2 regions of the Streptomyces sp. NPDC045026 genome follow, and region 2 is predicted to be linked to the other one. Evidence: riboswitches for the same ligand, from Rfam matches in the RefSeq annotation. Region 2 holds a riboswitch; the other holds the start of a gene.
The links. Region 2 has a riboswitch for cobalamin ahead of AC07EJ_RS10670 (ABC transporter substrate-binding protein). Riboswitches for the same ligand answer to the same signal wherever they lie in the genome.

Region 1: linked by a shared signal. The riboswitch ahead of nicT (Nickel transporter NicT) and the one ahead of AC07EJ_RS10670 (ABC transporter substrate-binding protein) in region 2 are both predicted to bind cobalamin.

What each region holds. Positions count from the first base shown of each region.
Region 1 covers NZ_JBWKIS010000009.1:86,552-94,490, forward strand. The annotation lists gene AC07EJ_RS20970 (cytochrome P450) at 1-195, opposite strand, end outside; gene AC07EJ_RS20975 (GTP-binding protein) at 192-803, opposite strand; gene AC07EJ_RS20980 (DUF742 domain-containing protein) at 784-1,143, opposite strand; gene AC07EJ_RS20985 (roadblock/LC7 domain-containing protein) at 1,140-1,559, opposite strand; gene AC07EJ_RS20990 (sensor histidine kinase) at 1,678-3,375, opposite strand; gene AC07EJ_RS20995 (hypothetical protein) at 3,919-4,485, opposite strand; gene AC07EJ_RS21000 (YoaK family protein) at 4,576-5,304, opposite strand; gene nicT (Nickel transporter NicT) at 5,335-6,429, opposite strand; cobalamin riboswitch at 6,459-6,682, opposite strand; gene AC07EJ_RS21010 (ArsR/SmtB family transcription factor) at 6,772-7,134, shown strand; gene AC07EJ_RS21015 (inorganic diphosphatase) at 7,170-7,604, opposite strand; gene AC07EJ_RS21020 (GNAT family N-acetyltransferase) at 7,758-7,939, opposite strand, start outside.
Region 2 covers NZ_JBWKIS010000004.1:20,043-27,981, reverse strand. The annotation lists gene metE (5-methyltetrahydropteroyltriglutamate--homocysteine S-methyltransferase) at 1-2,166, opposite strand, end outside; cobalamin riboswitch at 2,333-2,556, opposite strand; cobalamin riboswitch at 2,638-2,835, shown strand; gene AC07EJ_RS10670 (ABC transporter substrate-binding protein) at 2,982-3,974, shown strand; gene AC07EJ_RS10665 (FecCD family ABC transporter permease) at 3,971-5,032, shown strand; gene AC07EJ_RS10660 (ABC transporter ATP-binding protein) at 5,029-5,883, shown strand; gene AC07EJ_RS10655 (CbtB domain-containing protein) at 6,158-6,379, shown strand; gene AC07EJ_RS10650 (CbtA family protein) at 6,400-7,158, shown strand; gene AC07EJ_RS10645 (hypothetical protein) at 7,263-7,655, shown strand; gene AC07EJ_RS10640 (histidine phosphatase family protein) at 7,690-7,939, opposite strand, start outside.

The DNA of each region.
Region 1 (7,939 bases), on a different contig from region 2:
GACATACGTGACCTCGGGGTAGCCGAGGACGAGCCACGCGGGGATGTCCCCGTCGAGCAGGACGGGCGCGATCGCGCCGTGCTCCCTGCGCAGGGAGCGGTACAGCTCCGAGGGGGTCTGCTGGTACTCCAGGCCGCTGAGGGCCACCGCCCCGGAGTGAGCGGGGCAGCCGGGAGGCGGGGTCGCGTCGGTCATGGTGTCTTCTCCCGGGCCATGGCCAGTTCGTAGAGGTGGTCGACGAGGGTGATCAGGACGTGCTTGCCCGACGACCTGACGCGCGCGTCGCAGTCGATCAGCGGCACGTGCTCGGGCAGCGTGAGCGCCTGGCGGATCTCGTCGAGGGAGAAACGGGTCCCGTCGTCGAACCGGTTCACGGCGACCACGAACGGCGTCCCGTGGTGTTCGAGCCGGTCGATGGCGTACCAGGAGTCGCTCATCCGTCGCGTGTCGACGAGCACGACCGCGCCGAGCGTCCCCGAGAACAGCCGGTCCCACAGGAACCAGAAGCGCTCCTGCCCGGGGGCGCCGAACAGATAGAGCACCATCCGCTCGGTGAGGCTGATGCGCCCGAAGTCGAACGCCACGGTCGTCGTGGTCTTCGAGGAGACCGCGGCCGGCTCGTCGACGCCGACGCCCGCCTGCGTCATGACCTCTTCGGTGTTCAGCGGCCGGATCTCGCTGACGGACCGGACCAGGGTCGTCTTGCCGACGCCGAACCCGCCCACGATGACGATCTTGAGCCCGGTCTCGGCGACGTCGGCAAGCGGCGTACGGGAGGGCAGCTCAGAGGTTGCGGAGTCCATGCAGCACCTCCTTGAGAAGGGCGGAGTCGGGGAGCGAGGCGACGGACCGCGCCGCGCGTGGATGCCGGGCGGTGATGCGGCCCGTCGCGAGGAGATCGCCGAGCAGGATCCTCACCACCGTGATCGGCAGGTTCATCTCGGCGGAGATCTCGACCACGGCCGCCGGATGGCGGCACAGCTCGAGGATGCGGACGTGTTCCGACTGCATCCCCGGCGTGGGCTCGCACTCGGCGACGACCAGGGTGACCAGGTCGAAGGTGTCGTCGTCGGCCCGGCTGCGGCCACCCGTGACCGTGTACAGCCGGTCCGGGTCACCGGTGTCGACGGGCCGCCGCGTCATGAGGACGCGCTCTCGCCGTCGGCTGTCCGTGGCTCGGCCCGCAGGTGCTCGCCGATCTGCTCGACCAGCTCGCTCATCCGGTGGCCGACCACACCCGGGTCGGCCCCGTCCTCGGCGATCACCGCGAGATGAGCACCCTCGCCCGCCTCGACGATGAACAAGAGGCCGCCGTGGAACTCGGTCATCGAGTGCCGGACACCGCCCGTCCCGTCGCCGAACTCCATGGAGGCGCCCTGGGCGAGCGCCTGGATGCCGGAGCAGATGGCCGCGAGCTGGTCGGCCTGGTCGAGGGTCAGATGCTCGCTCCAGCACAGCTTCAGACCGTCCCGGGAGAGCACCAGGGCGTGGCGCGTCCCGGGCGTGCCGTCCAGCAGGTTCTCCAGGAGCCAGGTCAGGCTGTTGTCAGTGGTCCGCATGGCATGTGGGGCGGGTTGTGCCCGGCGAACCGGATCACCAGCCCGTGCCTCCAATCAAACGTTCTCGTAAGGGGGATGAGGGCGCCGGTGCCCGGGCGCGTACGGGGAGCGGGGCGGGCTACTCGGCCGGCGGCTCGTCGGCGGCGGCGGGCGCTTCCTCGTGTGCGCGCCGCGAGCGGTGGAAGGCGCCGAACTGCTCACCGGCGCCGCGTCGCGGCGCACGCACGGATTCCTCCGCGGGCGCGTCGTCGGCGGGGGTGGGGTCCCTGCGGTCGCGGTCGGCCGAGGCCATGGTGCGCCCCGGCGCCCGTACCGGCAGTCCGCCCGGCGTCGCGGACGGCGGGTCCGCCTGGGCGGGGATCCCGGGCGTGGTGTCGTCGGGCGCCTGCGGAGCGGGGTCCGGCGCCGTCACAGGAGCGGCCGGGGCGGCGGCGCGGCGGACCGGGGGCTGCTGCTGCGGGGCCGGCTCGCGCTGCTGGGCGAGCAACTGCGGCGGAAGGAGGACCACGACGCCGGTGCCGCCGCGGGAGGACGGCCGGAAGTTCACGCTCATCCGGTACTTGGCGGCGAGGCGGCCCACCACTGCGAGGCCGAGCCGGGTCCCCTGCAGCGAGGCCAGGTCCGTCTCGCGGCCCGACACCGCAGCCTCGGCCCGGCGCATGGCCGCGTCGGCCATCTTCAGACCGCTGTCCTCGATCGTCACGACGACCCCGGCGCTGCGTTCCTCGACGTAGACATGGACCTCGTCGATGGGCGGCGAGAAGTTCGCCGCGTTGTCCATGAGTTCGGCGAGGAGGTGCATGACTCCCTCGGCGGCGAACCCGGCGATCGCGGTGGTGGTGGCGCAGTGGAGCCTGACCCGCTGGTAGGCGGCGATCCGGCCGACCGCGCCGCGCAGGATGCTCTCCATGACGATCGGCTTGTTCCACGCTCGGCTGGCACGGCCGCCCATCAGGAGGGCCAGCCGGTCGGTGAGCAGGCCGAGCTGAGAGGTGTTGTGGTCGAGCCTGAGCAGATCGCCGAAGACCTCCTCGCTGTGGCGGTCCTGCATCTCGCGCAGATCGGCGAGCATGCTGACCGACTTGGCCTGCACCCGGCTGAGGGCCTTGGCGCTGGCTGCCTGGGCGGCCGCGGCACGCCGCTCGCTGGTGGCGAGTTCCCGTACGAAGGACTCCGCCAGGGTGCGCAGGTGCACGTCCTCGGGGAGGCCGAGGCCCGACAGGACCGCGTCGGCGGTGGAGCCCTCGCGCAGCGCCGCGATGGCGGCCGGCAGGGTCGCCGTGGTCAGCTCGTCCAGGTCACGTTCGGTCCGGGCGATGCGGTGGGCCGCGTCCTGCGCGGCGGTCACGGCGGACGCCTCGCGCCGTACGGCGTCGTCGAGTTCGGCGGTGAACGCCTCGAGGGCCAGGCGCAGTTGGGGATCGGCGGGCGGCGCGGTGGCGGCGAGGGCCTCCTCGGCGCCCGCGCCGTCGCGCAGCCGCTTCGACACGGAGGGCAGCGTCACGTTCACGAGATGGGCGGACTCGGCCCCACGCTGCGTCAACTGCTGCTGGAGCGCGAGTGATTCACCCTGGGCGGCGTCCACGGCACCGCGGGCCCGCTGCTGGAGCAGCGCGGCTGCGAGGAGGGAGGCGGCGACGCAGAGCCAGCTGATCAGGAGCGCGACGAGGACCCAGGTGCGGGCGGCCTGCGGAGCCGCGGCGGTCACCGCGCCGACGGCCGCTCCGGCCACTACGAGGACGGCGAGGGGGACGGCGAGCGTGGAGCGCCGCGACGTGGGTGTTCGGCTCGGCCTCGGGCGGGCAGGCACTGGCATTCCGCGGTCCCATCGGTGCTTGCGTGCGGGAAGGTCGTGGCCGATCGGCTCGGACCGGCCGCACGGCCGGTCCCACCAAAGGGATGGTGATCTTCCGGCACGTATGTGGCGCTCATGCTAGCCACCGCGCGCGGTGAGAAAACCGGGACAATGAACGCAGAGCGCCCGGCGGCGAAGTTCGTCGCGAAGTCGCCAGCCCGTCAGAAGGCCGTGGTAATGACTCTTGTCGCGGAGGCCGCCTCAAATAGGCCCAGTCGTACGGATGTTGGACGCGACCGGGCGCGAGCGGGGCTCGGACCGGGTCGCGTTCGCAGGCAAGCGGGCCGGTGAATGGCCGTCCCGTGCGGCTCCCGCGTTACCGGCGGGGGCTGTTTTCAGCCAACCCCGGCCGGATCTGCGGTGATGAGTCATCGATGCGGAGTCGGGGCAGGTGCCGCTCGGCCGGCCGTAATGAAGGCGATTGTCGGCAACGCACGGTTGGTCGGAGGTGGAACGGGCGTACGGCGCACTTGCCTCGAACGTGACGGTTGGCGGATGGGCCGGTCAGCCCTCGTGCGGGGCGCGCGTCCTGCGCCACAGCAGGTAGCCGGCCCCGCCCGCGAGCGCAGCGCCGAAGCCGATCCTGCCCAGGTCCACGCCGCCGCCCGCGGTGCTGCCGACCCCGGCGCGTGCGCCGCGGTAGTTGGAGCCGCCGTCCGACGTCCCGTTGTACGAGCCTTGGTCGCGGTTCCCGTTGTACGAGCCTTGGTCGCGGTTCCCGTTGTACGAGCCTTGGTCGCGGTTCCCGTTGCCGGAGCCTTGGTCGCGGTTCCCGTTGCCGGATCCTTGGTCTCGGTTTCCGTTGCCGGATCCTTGGTCTCGGTTTCCGTTGCCGGATCCTTGGTCTCGGTTTCCGTTGCCGGAGCCCTGGTCTCGGTTTCCGTTGCCGGAGCCCTGGTCGCGGTTTCCGCTGTCCGAGTCGGCGCGGCTCAAGATGTCGGTCCGGCCCACCCCGCCGGGTGCGATCACCGAGGCGGGCGCTGTGAGGGGCTGCTGTGCGCTCACGGACCCGGGCGCGAGCGCGGTGAGGCAGGCGGTAGTCGTGATGACGGTGGCTATGGGGCAGAACATGAGGCGTCTCCGGTCCCTGTGCCGCAGCGGCAGGGGAGCTGCGGTCCTGGTCAGGACGCTAGTGAGCTCGGGCGGTCGGCGCCCGTAGGACTAGGCCGATCGGAGGTCGTCCCCCTCGTCGGCGGCCGGCTCGCGATAGGCCACCGCGGTGGCCGTCACGAGCAGGGTGGCGGCGAGGAGCGGCCAGCCGAGGCCGTGGTGCAGCACGAGGAGCGCGCCGAGCGCGGCACCCGCCAGCATCGCCACCACGGAGACGATCCGCCGCCCCGCCCGCGGATCGGTCCCGCCCGCGAGCGAGGACTCCGAGGCGAGCCCGGTCAGCGTCATCGTGAGGACCGTTGTGGTCATGTCCGGGACCGCGAGCTTGCGGACCGTCGCGTTGCGCAGCCCCATCGCCCATGCGAGGGCCGCGATGAGCGCGTACGCCGCCCCGCCCGGCCACGCGAACGCGACGGCTGTCGCCACGGCCAGCAGGACCGCCTCCGTGACGAACACCGACCGAACCCAGGTCTCCCTGGCCCGCCCGGCGAAGGCCTTCGTCAGCCGCCCGGCGCACACGGCTCCCGCGAGGAACGCACCGAGCGAGGTGAGTGACCCGAGGACGGAGAACCCGGGAGCGCCCGCGGCGGCGAAGCCGATGACGACGACATTGCCGGTCATGTTCGCCGCGAAGACGTGGCCGAGGCCCAGATAGCTGACCGCGTCGACGAAGCCGCTCACGACCGTGAGGACCGTGAGGGCCGCGGGGAGGGTGGACCTGCGCGGCACGGGCACCGGCGCCGCTGGTGGAACGCTGGCTTCACTCACCCGCACGACCATACGGAGTCCGGGCCCCGGCGGCCCGCCGGATCAGGTCCGCAAGGCCCAGCGTTCCTCGACCTTCGCGAGCCGCCAGTACCCGATGGCCCCCGCCCAGACGACGACGAAGAGACCCACGATGATGAACCCGACGTTGTCCAGGTCGAGCCCCGCTATCCAGCCGGTCACCGAGTCCCGCAGGTCGAGCTTGTCGTGCAGGACACCCACGAGCTCGATGGTGCCGATCAGGAACGCGACGGCGATCGACAGGCCGGTGATGGCCAGGTTGTAGAACACCTTGCGCACCGGGTTCGAGAACGCCCACTGGTACGCGAAGTTCATGAACGTCCCGTCCAGGGTGTCGAACAGGCTCATCCCGGCGGCGAACAGGAGCGGCAGGCACAGGATCGCGTACCAGGGCAGCCCGGCCGCCGCGCCGCTGCCCGCCATCACCATCAGCGTGACCTCGGTCGCCGTGTCGAAGCCGAGGCCGAAGAGGAATCCGAGCGGGTACATCTGGCCCGGACGGGTGATGGACTTGGTGAACCGGCCGAGGATCCGGTTCATGAACCCCCGTGAATCCAGGTGCTGTTCGAGCTCCGCCTCGTCGTACGAGCCCGCGCGCATCGCCCGGAACACCCGCAGGATTCCCACGAGGGCCACGAGGTTGAGCGCCGCAATGAGGTAGAGGAACGACCCGGAGATGGTGGTGCCCATGACGCCGAGCGTCTGATGGGTGGCGGATCCCTCGTTCATGATCCGCCCGGCGAGCTGGGTGCCTCCGGCGATCAGCGCGGCGAGCAGGACCACGACGCTGGAGTGACCGAGCGCGAACCAGAACCCCACCGACACCGGGCGCTTGCCGTCGGCCATCAGCTTGCGGGTGGTGTTGTCGATCGCGGCGATGTGGTCCGCGTCGAACGCGTGCCGCATTCCCAGGGTGTACGCGGTGACGCCGAGGCCGATGCCGAAGGCCTTGGACCCCACCTCGTAGTGCTCCGGCACGACGAGAAGGAACAGGATGCCGAAGGCGGCGACATGGAGTGCGGCGATCACCGCGAGGAGCCCGGCGGTGCGGACGGTGTCCTCGCGCCGCCAGTGGAACGCGTCGCGTCCGGTCTCCGGGGACTTCACGGACAGGGTCATGCGGTCACGCTCCAACACCTCGTGGAATCACTTCGTGAGATGCCGTGGCCGGTCTCCTGGCTGACGGGTGTCCGCGTCCGCCCCTGCCTTCCCAGCTGCGCGCGGCAGCCAGTGGCTCAGTGGGGCGAGGCGTCCCGAGTCGTCTCGTTGCCGAGGGACCCGGGGCCCGATCACAGTGGCGAGGGCCGCTTCGGTCTGAGTCCTTTGAGGGACCGTCACCGAATTCCCGAGCACCACGGCCCGCCCACAGTAGAGGCCGGTCGGCGATGCCTGCAAGGCTGCACAGCTGCGTAGGTGTGCGCGGGTATTCAAGATCACATCGGCGGCTGCGAGGATGGGGCCATGCATCTCGTCCCTGCCGAGCGCGCCGACCGCCGCACGATCGACGGCCACCGGGTCTGCGAAGCCATCGCCGCCATCGGCGAGCCAGGACATGCCCGCACCTGGGCCGACCGGTTCTCCCTGCTCGCCGATCCCCGCCGCCTCGCACTGCTCCTAGCGCTGTACCGGGCAGGTCCGCTGGCCGTGTCGGATCTCGCCGTGGCCACGGGCATGAACGACCCGGCGGTCTCGCAGGCGCTGCGGCTGCTGCGCGCGGCCGGAGTGGTCGAGGGGGAGAAGGAGGGCAGGATCGTGCGCTACCGCGTCGTCGACGCGGCGACCGCGGACCTTCTCGAGCACTGCGCGACGGACGGCGCGCACTGACACGTGCGCGCCGTCGTGGCCGACTGCTCTGTCCCTCAGCCCCGTTGGCCGTCGGCCCGGCGGCGCGCGGCGGCGATCTCCGCGTACGTGAGGTCGCGGCCCTCCCAGTGCGAGCCCTCGACCGACTTGCCGGGCTCCAGGTCCTTGTAGACCTCGAAGAAGTGTGTGATCTCCAGACGGTCGAACTCGGGGATGTCCTCGATGTCCTGCACGGAGGTATGGCGCGGATCGTGCGCGGGCACGCACAGGATCTTCTCGTCCATGCCCTTCTCGTCCCGCATCACGAACATGCCGATCGCCCGGCATTCGACGGTGCAGCCGGGGAACGTCGGATCGCCCACCAGGACGAGCGCGTCGAGCGGATCGCCGTCGCGCCCGAGCGTGCCCACGATGTATCCGTAGTCCGCCGGGTACTGGGTGGAGGTGAAGAGCATCCGGTCGAGCCTTATCCGGCCGACGGAATGGTCCATCTCGTACTTGTTGCGGGAGCCTTGGGGGATCTCCACGGTGACGTCGAACGCGTGGACCGCGTCGGTGCCGTGGGCTGCGTCGGTGTGTCGGACCTCGTTGTCCAAGCCGGCCTCCTCGTCCACCCCGAGTGTGCTCCCGGGAGTAGGGGCGCGTCAGCCGATCGGGAACTCCAATTCGGGCCTGTCCCACATCACGGCGGGCGGGTCGGCGGCCGCGGTGCCGGTGCGGACGGCTCCCGTACTGCGGTAGAAGCCCTCGGCGGGCGGGTGCGAGACCACGCGGACCGAGGTGAGTCCGGCGGCGCGCGCCTCGTCCTTCATATGGGCGACCAGCA
Region 2 (7,939 bases):
CAGGGCCGCCGCCTCATCGGTGCCGGGCACGCGCGGCGAGTGGATGTCGTACACGCCGGGCCCGGCCTCGCGCGGGTAGCCGTGGGCGGCCAGCTCGCGCGCGACCTGCATGTGCGACCGGGCCGCCTCCAGGCTGATCACGTCGGCGTCGAGATCGTCGATGGCCTGCACGATGTGCCCGAACTCGGCGTAACACATGTGGGTGTGCACCTGCGTGTCCGGCCGCACACCGCTCGTGCTGAGCCGGAACGCCTCGGTCGCCCACGCGAGGTAGGCGGGGCGGTCGGCCGCACGGAGCGGCAGGGTCTCGCGCAGGGCCGGCTCATCGACCTGGATCACCGAAGCCCCCGCCGCCTCAAGGTCGTTCACCTCGTCCCGCAGGGCCAGGGCGACCTGGCGCGCGGTGTCGGCCAGCGGCTGGTCGTCGCGGACGAAGGACCACGCGAGCATGGTGACGGGCCCGGTCAGCATGCCCTTGACCGGGCGGCCGGTGAGCGACTGGGCGTACGCCGTCCAGCGCACCGTCATCGGTTCGGGGCGCGAGATGTCACCGGCGAGGATCGGCGGACGGACATAGCGCGTGCCGTACGACTGCACCCAGCCGTGCTGCGTGGCCAGATAGCCGGTGAGCTGCTCGGCGAAATACTGCACCATGTCGTTGCGTTCGGGCTCCCCGTGCACCAGGACGTCGATACCGGCCTTCTCCTGGAAGGCGATCACCTCCTGGATCTCGGCCCTGACCCGCTCCTCGTACGCGGCCTCGTCGATCCGCCCCGCCCGCAGTCCCGCGCGTGCGGTGCGCAGCTCCGCCGTCTGCGGGAACGAACCGATGGTCGTGGTCGGCAGCAGCGGGAGGCCGAGGCTGCCGCGCTGGGCCGCCGCCCGCTGCGCGTACGGCTGCGCGCGGCGGGCGTCGGCCGCCGTGACCGCCGCCGCGCGAGCCCGGACCTGCGGGTCGCGGGTCAGGGTGGACGTGGTCCGGGAGGCCAGGTCGGCGCGGTTGGCGGCGAGTTGGGCCGAGATCGCGTGGGTGCCCTGCGTGAGACCGCGCGCGAGGGTGGCGATCTCGGCGGTCTTCTGGCGCGCGAAGGCGAGCCAGCGCAGGATCTGCGGATCGAGGTCCCGCTCGAGAGCCGCGTCGACGGGGACGTGCAGGAGGGAGCACGAGGCGGCCACGTCGACCCGGTCGGCCAGGCCGAGCAGGGTTCCGAGCGTGGCCAGCGACTTCTCCAGGTCGTCGACCCAGATGTTGCGGCCGTTGACGACGCCCGCGACCAGGCGCTTGCCGGGCAGCCCGCCGACGGCGCCGAGGGCGTCCAGGTTGGCGGCGGCGGCCTCGGTGAAGTCGAGGGCCAGCCCCTCGACCGGAGCCCCGGCGAGGACGGGCAGGGCGTCACCGAGCCGGTCGAAGTACGAGGCGACCAGCATCTTGGGCCGCTCGGTGAGGGCGCCGAGGTCGCGGTAGGCGCGCCCGGCGGCGTTGAGTTCGGCAGGCGTGCGGTCCTCGACGAGGGCGGGCTCGTCCAGCTGCACCCACTCGGCGCCCGCCTCGCGCAGGTCGGCGAGGACTTCGGCGTACACCGGCAGCAGACGGTCGAGCAGGGTCAGCGGCTCGAAGCCGGCGGCCACCCCGGGCGCGGGCTTGGCGAGCAGCAGATAGGTGACCGGGCCGACGAGAACGGGCCGGGCCGACAGGCCCAGGGCGAGGGCCTCCTTGAGCTCGGCAACCTGCTTGGTGGAGTCGGCCGTGAACTCCGCCCCCGGCCCCAACTCCGGTACGAGATAGTGGTAGTTGGTGTCGAACCACTTCGTCATCTCCAGCGGCGCCACGTCCTGTGTGCCGCGCGCCATGGCGAAGTAGCCGTCCAGCGCGTCGGCCTCGACGGCCGGGATGTGCCGCTCGGGGACGGCGCCGACCATGACCGTGGCGTCCAGGACGTGGTCGTAGAGCGAGAAGTCGCCGGTGGGGACTTCGCCGATGCCCGCGTCGGCGAGTTCGAGCCAGTTCGCGCGGCGCAGGCCGGCGGCGGTGGCGCGGAGGGTGTCGGCGTCGACGTGGCCCTTCCAGTAGCCCTCGATCGCCTTCTTGAGTTCGCGGGCAGAGCCCTGGCGGGGGTAGCCGTACACGGTGGCCCGTGCTGCCGCGGCTGCGGACTTGGTGGTCACGGAGATCTCCTTCGCGAGACGAATCCCTGAGATCCCGGAGAGGGGACGAGAGCGCGAAGGGTGACACGGACCGGACGGTGCGGTCGCGTACGGCAGGGCACGCGCGCCCGTTCGGTGTGTACGCCGACCCGCCCTCGAGGTCACCGGGATTTCCGCGCACGAATGGCTCGCACGCGGGCAACGGGCAGGTCTTCGGACTCGCGGGCACGTCCACCCGATGTCGGGCGGACACCTACTGGCCGTCGCTTCCCAGCCCGATCCATCGGGCCAGTGCGTGTGACGGCGGTCGTTCCAGCTCACCGCTGCGGGGCAGTCCCGGATTCCCACCGGGTTCCCTCTTACGACGCTCCCGTCTGGCGGACGGGGCGAACCAGCTGCACCGGTCACCCTACGCACGCGGAACGGTCCGACGCGAGCCGGACCCCAGGGGGCCCGGTCGCTTTCGGGCGCCGTGGTAGCTTTCCAAGACCAGTCGAACTCATGCCCGTCTGCCCCGCATTGCGGGAGCTCGGACAGGTATGTGTCAGGGAATCCGGTGCGAATCCGGAGCTGACGCGCAGCGGTGAGGGTGACGGGCGAGGCATCGGCCACTGGACGGCACACGGTCCGGGAAGGCGCCTCGTCCGGGTGATCCCGAGTCCGAAGACCTGCTGGCAGCCTTCGTGGGCCCCGGTCGGGGCGGCGGGGGAGACCGTGCGACCGGGCTCCGCGCATGAGCCCTCGACATCGAGGAAGTCCCCGTGTTCTTCGCGAACTCCGCCACACCCCATGGCTCGCGTCGCCTCATATCCCGTGCCGCGCTCTGTCTCGCCGGGATGTTCGCCCTGGCCGCCTGCGGCAGCGGCGGATCCGCCCGCACACCGGCAGCGCAAGGCAGCGCCGACGGATATCCCGTCGTACTCGACAACTGCGGTGCGCGGGTCGAGGTGAAGGCGGCCCCCGAGCGCGCCGTCTCCCTCGACCAGGGCTCGACCGAGATCATGTTCGCCCTCGGCCTCGGCGACCGCATGGCCGGCACCGGAACCTGGACCGACCCGGTGATGAAGGGACTTGAGAAGGAGAACGCGAAGGTCGAGCGGCTCGCCGACCGCTACCCGTCGTTCGAGAAGGTCCTGGACGCCGAGCCCGACTTCGTCGCCGCGTCGTTCGGCGCCACGCTGAGCAAGGGCGGAGTGGCGACACGCGACCAGTTCGCGAAACTGGGTGTACCGGCGTACCTCTCGCCCTCCGACTGCGCCGGCAAGGACAACAGCGGCGGCGGGGACGGCGCCCGCACCGAGACCCTGGGCATGGAGACCGTGTACGGCGAAGTCCGCGATCTCGCCGCGGTCTTCGACGTGCGCGAACGGGGAGAACGGCTCGTCTCCGCACTCAAAGCCCGGGTCAAGAAGGCCACCGGCGGCATCGACGCCTCCCGGACGACACTCCTGTACTGGTTCGCCAACTCCGACTCCCCTTATATGGCGGGCTGTTGCGGCGCCCCCGGCGTCATCACACGCGAGGTCGGAGCGAAGAACGTCTTCGACGACACCCGTGACGAATGGCCGCAGATCAACTGGGAGACGGTCGCCGACCGGGACCCGGACGTCCTCGTCATCGGCGACCTGACACGCCGCTCACAGACCGCCGAATCCGCCGCCAAGAAGATCGAGTTCCTGGAGTCCAACGCGGTGACCAAGAACATGACCGCGGTGAAGAAGAGGCGGTACGTGCTGCTCAGCGGGCAGGCCATGAACCCGACCATCCGTACGGTGGAAGGCGTGGAGCAAGTCGCCGCGAAAATACGGGCGTTCGGCCTCGCGGGATGAGCGTGGAAGCGGCGCCGTCTCCGGCCGCCGGGAAGCGGCCACAGGTGGTGCGCGGCGCGCTCGCCTGGCCGGCGGGCTTCGCGGTCCTCATCGCCTCCGTGGCCCTGGCCATCACCATCGGCCCGGCCGACATCGGCATGACCGACGTCTGGTCGGCCGTGGTCTCCCATCTCGGCCTGGGTGAACCGGAGTTGACCCCCATCCGCGACGGCATCGTGTGGAACCTGCGGCTGCCGCGCACCCTGCTGGCCGCCGTGTGCGGCGCGGGGCTCGCGGTGTGCGGAGCCGTGATGCAGTCACTGCTGCGCAACCCGCTCGCCGACCCCTTCGTCCTCGGCGTCTCCTCCGGCGCTTCGACCGGTGCGGTCATGGTCGTCGTACTCGGCGTGGGCGGCGGCGCCCTGTCGGTCTCGGGCGGCGCCTTCCTCGGCGCGATCCTCTCCTTCGCGCTGGTCCTGGCGCTCAGCCAGGCCCTCGGCGGCTCCACCGACCGCGTGGTGCTGTCCGGGGTGGCCGCCATGCAGCTGTTCTCCGCACTCACCTCCGTCGTCGTACTGACGGCGGCGGACGCCGAGACGACGCGCGGCGTCCTGTTCTGGCTGCTCGGCTCGCTCAGCGGGGCGGGCTGGAGCGACGTCCACCTGTGCCTGGCGCTGCTCGTGGCGGCGCTCGTGATCTGCGTAGGACACGCCCGCACGCTCGACGCCTTCGCGTTCGGACAGGACGCGGCCGCGTCACTCGGCGTGCACGTGGCCCGCACGCGCCTGGTCCTGCTGTGCACGACCGCCCTGCTCACGGCGGCACTGGTCAGCTCGGCCGGTGCGATCGGCTTCGTCGGCCTGGTCCTGCCGCACGCGGCGCGGGCCCTGGCCGGTCCGGGCCACGCCCGGCTGCTGCCCGTGACCGCCCTGGCCGGTGCGGTCTTCCTCGTGTGGGTGGACACTCTCGCCCGCACGGCCCTCGACCCGCAGGAGGTGCCGGTCGGCGTGGTGACCTCGCTGATCGGCGTACCGGCCTTCGTCCTCGTCCTGTACCGCACCCGGAGCCTGCGCAGATGACCCAGCCCGCTACCGGCATACCCGCCACCGGCACACCCGCTCCTGGCCCGGCCACCACCGGCCCAGCCACCGCCGACGGGCTGCGGGCCGACCGCGTCCGCCGCGAGACCGGTGGACACCTCATCCTGGACGGCGTCAGCGTGCACCCCGCCCCCGGAGGCATCACGGGCCTCATCGGGCCCAACGGCTCGGGCAAGACGACACTCCTGCGGCTCCTCGCGGGCACCCTCACCCCCCAGGCCGGAGTGGTGACCCTGGACGGCTCACCGCTGAGCACCGTCGGCCGCAGGGAGTTCGCACGCCGTGTCGCCGTGGTCGAGCAACAGGCCGACACGCAAGTCGAGGTGACCGTCGAGGACGTCGTACGTCTGGGCCGCATCCCGCACCGCAGGGCATGGATGCCGCCGTCGGCGCAGGACGAGGAGGCCGTACGTGCCGCGCTCGCCCGCACCGATCTCACCGACCGGGCGCACCGGCTCTGGTGCACCCTGTCCGGCGGCGAGCGCCAGCGGGTCCAGATCGCCCGGGCCCTGGCGCAGCGGCCGCGTGAACTCCTCCTGGACGAACCGACCAACCACCTGGACATCCAACATCAGTTGGACCTACTCGACCTGCTCGCCGAACTCCGGCTCACCAGCGTCATAGCCCTGCACGACCTCAATCTGGCTGCGATGTACTGCGACCAGCTCGTCGTGCTCCGGGAGGGACGGGTGGTCGCGGCCGGCGCCCCCGCGGACGTACTCACCGAAGAGCTCATCACGAGGGTCTACGGAGTGCGCGCGACCGTCCTCCCGACCACGGAGCCGGGCGAGCGCCCGTACATCCGCTTCCTGAGAACGTCCGCTCCCTGAGACGGCGCAGCCTTACCGCACACCAGGGTTTCCCGGCGCCGGCCATGACCAAGATCACTGCACACGGCCCGGTCTTGGCCGCACGCCCCTTACGCGGTACGGTCTGACCGATATTGACGATGGCAACGCGGAAGCCGGTGGGAATCCGGCACGGTCGCGCCACTGTGAGACGAGCTACTCGCCCGGCCGGGCAAGGAGCTCGCGAGTCAGACCCGCAGCTGTCGTACTTGTGCACCACCGAGATGGGACGCGAACTCCCAGAGGAGGTCCTGCCATGGCGCAGACCGTCGCTCAGCCGACAGCCACCACCCCCGTTCTTCCGGCAAAGCTGCCCCTGAAGGCGATTGCCCCCTGGGCGCTCTTCTTCGGCATCCTGATGCTGGTCCTGCTCTACTTCGTCGGCGCCGAACAGGGCGCCACGGCCGTCGTCTCCGGCGAGGGCGTTCATGAATGGGTGCACGACGCCCGCCACCTGCTCGGCTTCCCCTGCCACTGACGAGGGACGCCGCAAAGCTCATGAACTCTGCAACAGTGAGAAACCTCCTCGTACGCGGCATGGTCGCCGGCCTGGGTGCCGGTCTGCTCGCATTGGTCGTCGCCTATCTCCTCGGCGAACCCAGCGTCGACAGCGCCATCGGCTACGAGGAGGCCCACGCACCCGCGCACCATCACGAGGTCGAACTCGTCAGCCGCAGCATGCAGTCCACCGGCGGCCTCGCCACCGGCATCCTGCTCTACGGCGTCGCCTTCGGCGGCATAGCCGCCCTCGCGTACTGCTTCGCGCTCGGCCGCGTCGGCCGCTTCGCACCCCGGGCCACGGCACTCCTGCTCTCCGGTACGGCCCTGCTCGCCGTGTACGTCGTGCCGTTCCTGAAGTACCCCGCCAACCCGCCGTCCGTCGGCGATCCCGGCACCATCAGCAAGCGCACGACGCTGTACTTCCTGATGATGCTGCTCAGCGTGCTCCTCGCCGTCGCGGCGGTGATCATCGGGAAACGGCTCGCTCCCCGCCTGGGCACCTGGTACGCCACCGTGGCCGCGGTCGCGTTCTTCGTCCTCGCGATCGGGCTCGCGTACGCGTTCCTGCCGGTCATCAACGAGGTGCCGAAGGACTTCCCTGCCACGCTGCTGTGGCGGTTCCGCACCTCGGCCCTCGCCATCCAGCTCACCCTGTGGACCGGATTCGGCCTGCTCTTCGGTGAGTTGGCGCAGCGCCAGCTCGCCCCGCGCGCCAGAGCGGTCCCGTCCGGCGAGGCGACTCCCGTACCCCACTGAGAGAACCGCGCCACAAGCCCGGACCCAGACAGGCGATCAAGCGCAGAGGGCCGCCGGAACCATCCGGTCGGCCCTCTCGCTTTCTTCCGAGGGCGGAGACCCGCGTGGCCAGACACCCCCAGCCGCGGCACATCACACTCGGCGGCCGCGAGGCGGTCGCGCTGACCCTGGAGGAATACGAGCAACTGATCGCCAGCAGACGGCAGATCGGCGGTCAGAGCGCGCGTGTACGAGTCCTGGCGCAGCGGGCGAAGGAGAGCGAGGAGCTGCTGAGGGAGATCGAGTCACTGGTCGGCTGCCCGTCGCACGGGTGCCACGGCCCGCGGGACCGACGGGGGAGCGAGGGTCCGGACGGCGAGGCGGGCGAACCCGTGGGAGCGACGGACAGCGACTGCCTGCGGTGTGCGCTCGCGGCACTGCTCCTGCAGCATCGGGCATCAACGGGCGGGTCGCCGGAGGCAGTTGGCGCAGAATGCTGCTCACCCCCGAGCCAGTAGGGGCGAGCAGGAGCGAGTAGGGGTCTACGGAGGGTCAGCTCCCGGCGCCGTCCTCCGGCGTCCCGAGCGTCCGCCCGAGCCGAATGTTCCAGCGCCCGGAGCGCCCGCTGACATCGGTCGCGGTCAGGGGCGGTACGTCGAGCCGCCAGAACGCCGATCCGGGCGCGTCGAGGATCGTGACGGCCACCGCCCTCACCACCTCCGGCTCCACGACGGCGAGCGTCCGGCCGTCGACCTCCGCCGAAGCGTCCAGCCAGCGCGCGACCCGGTCGCGCAGGGCACGT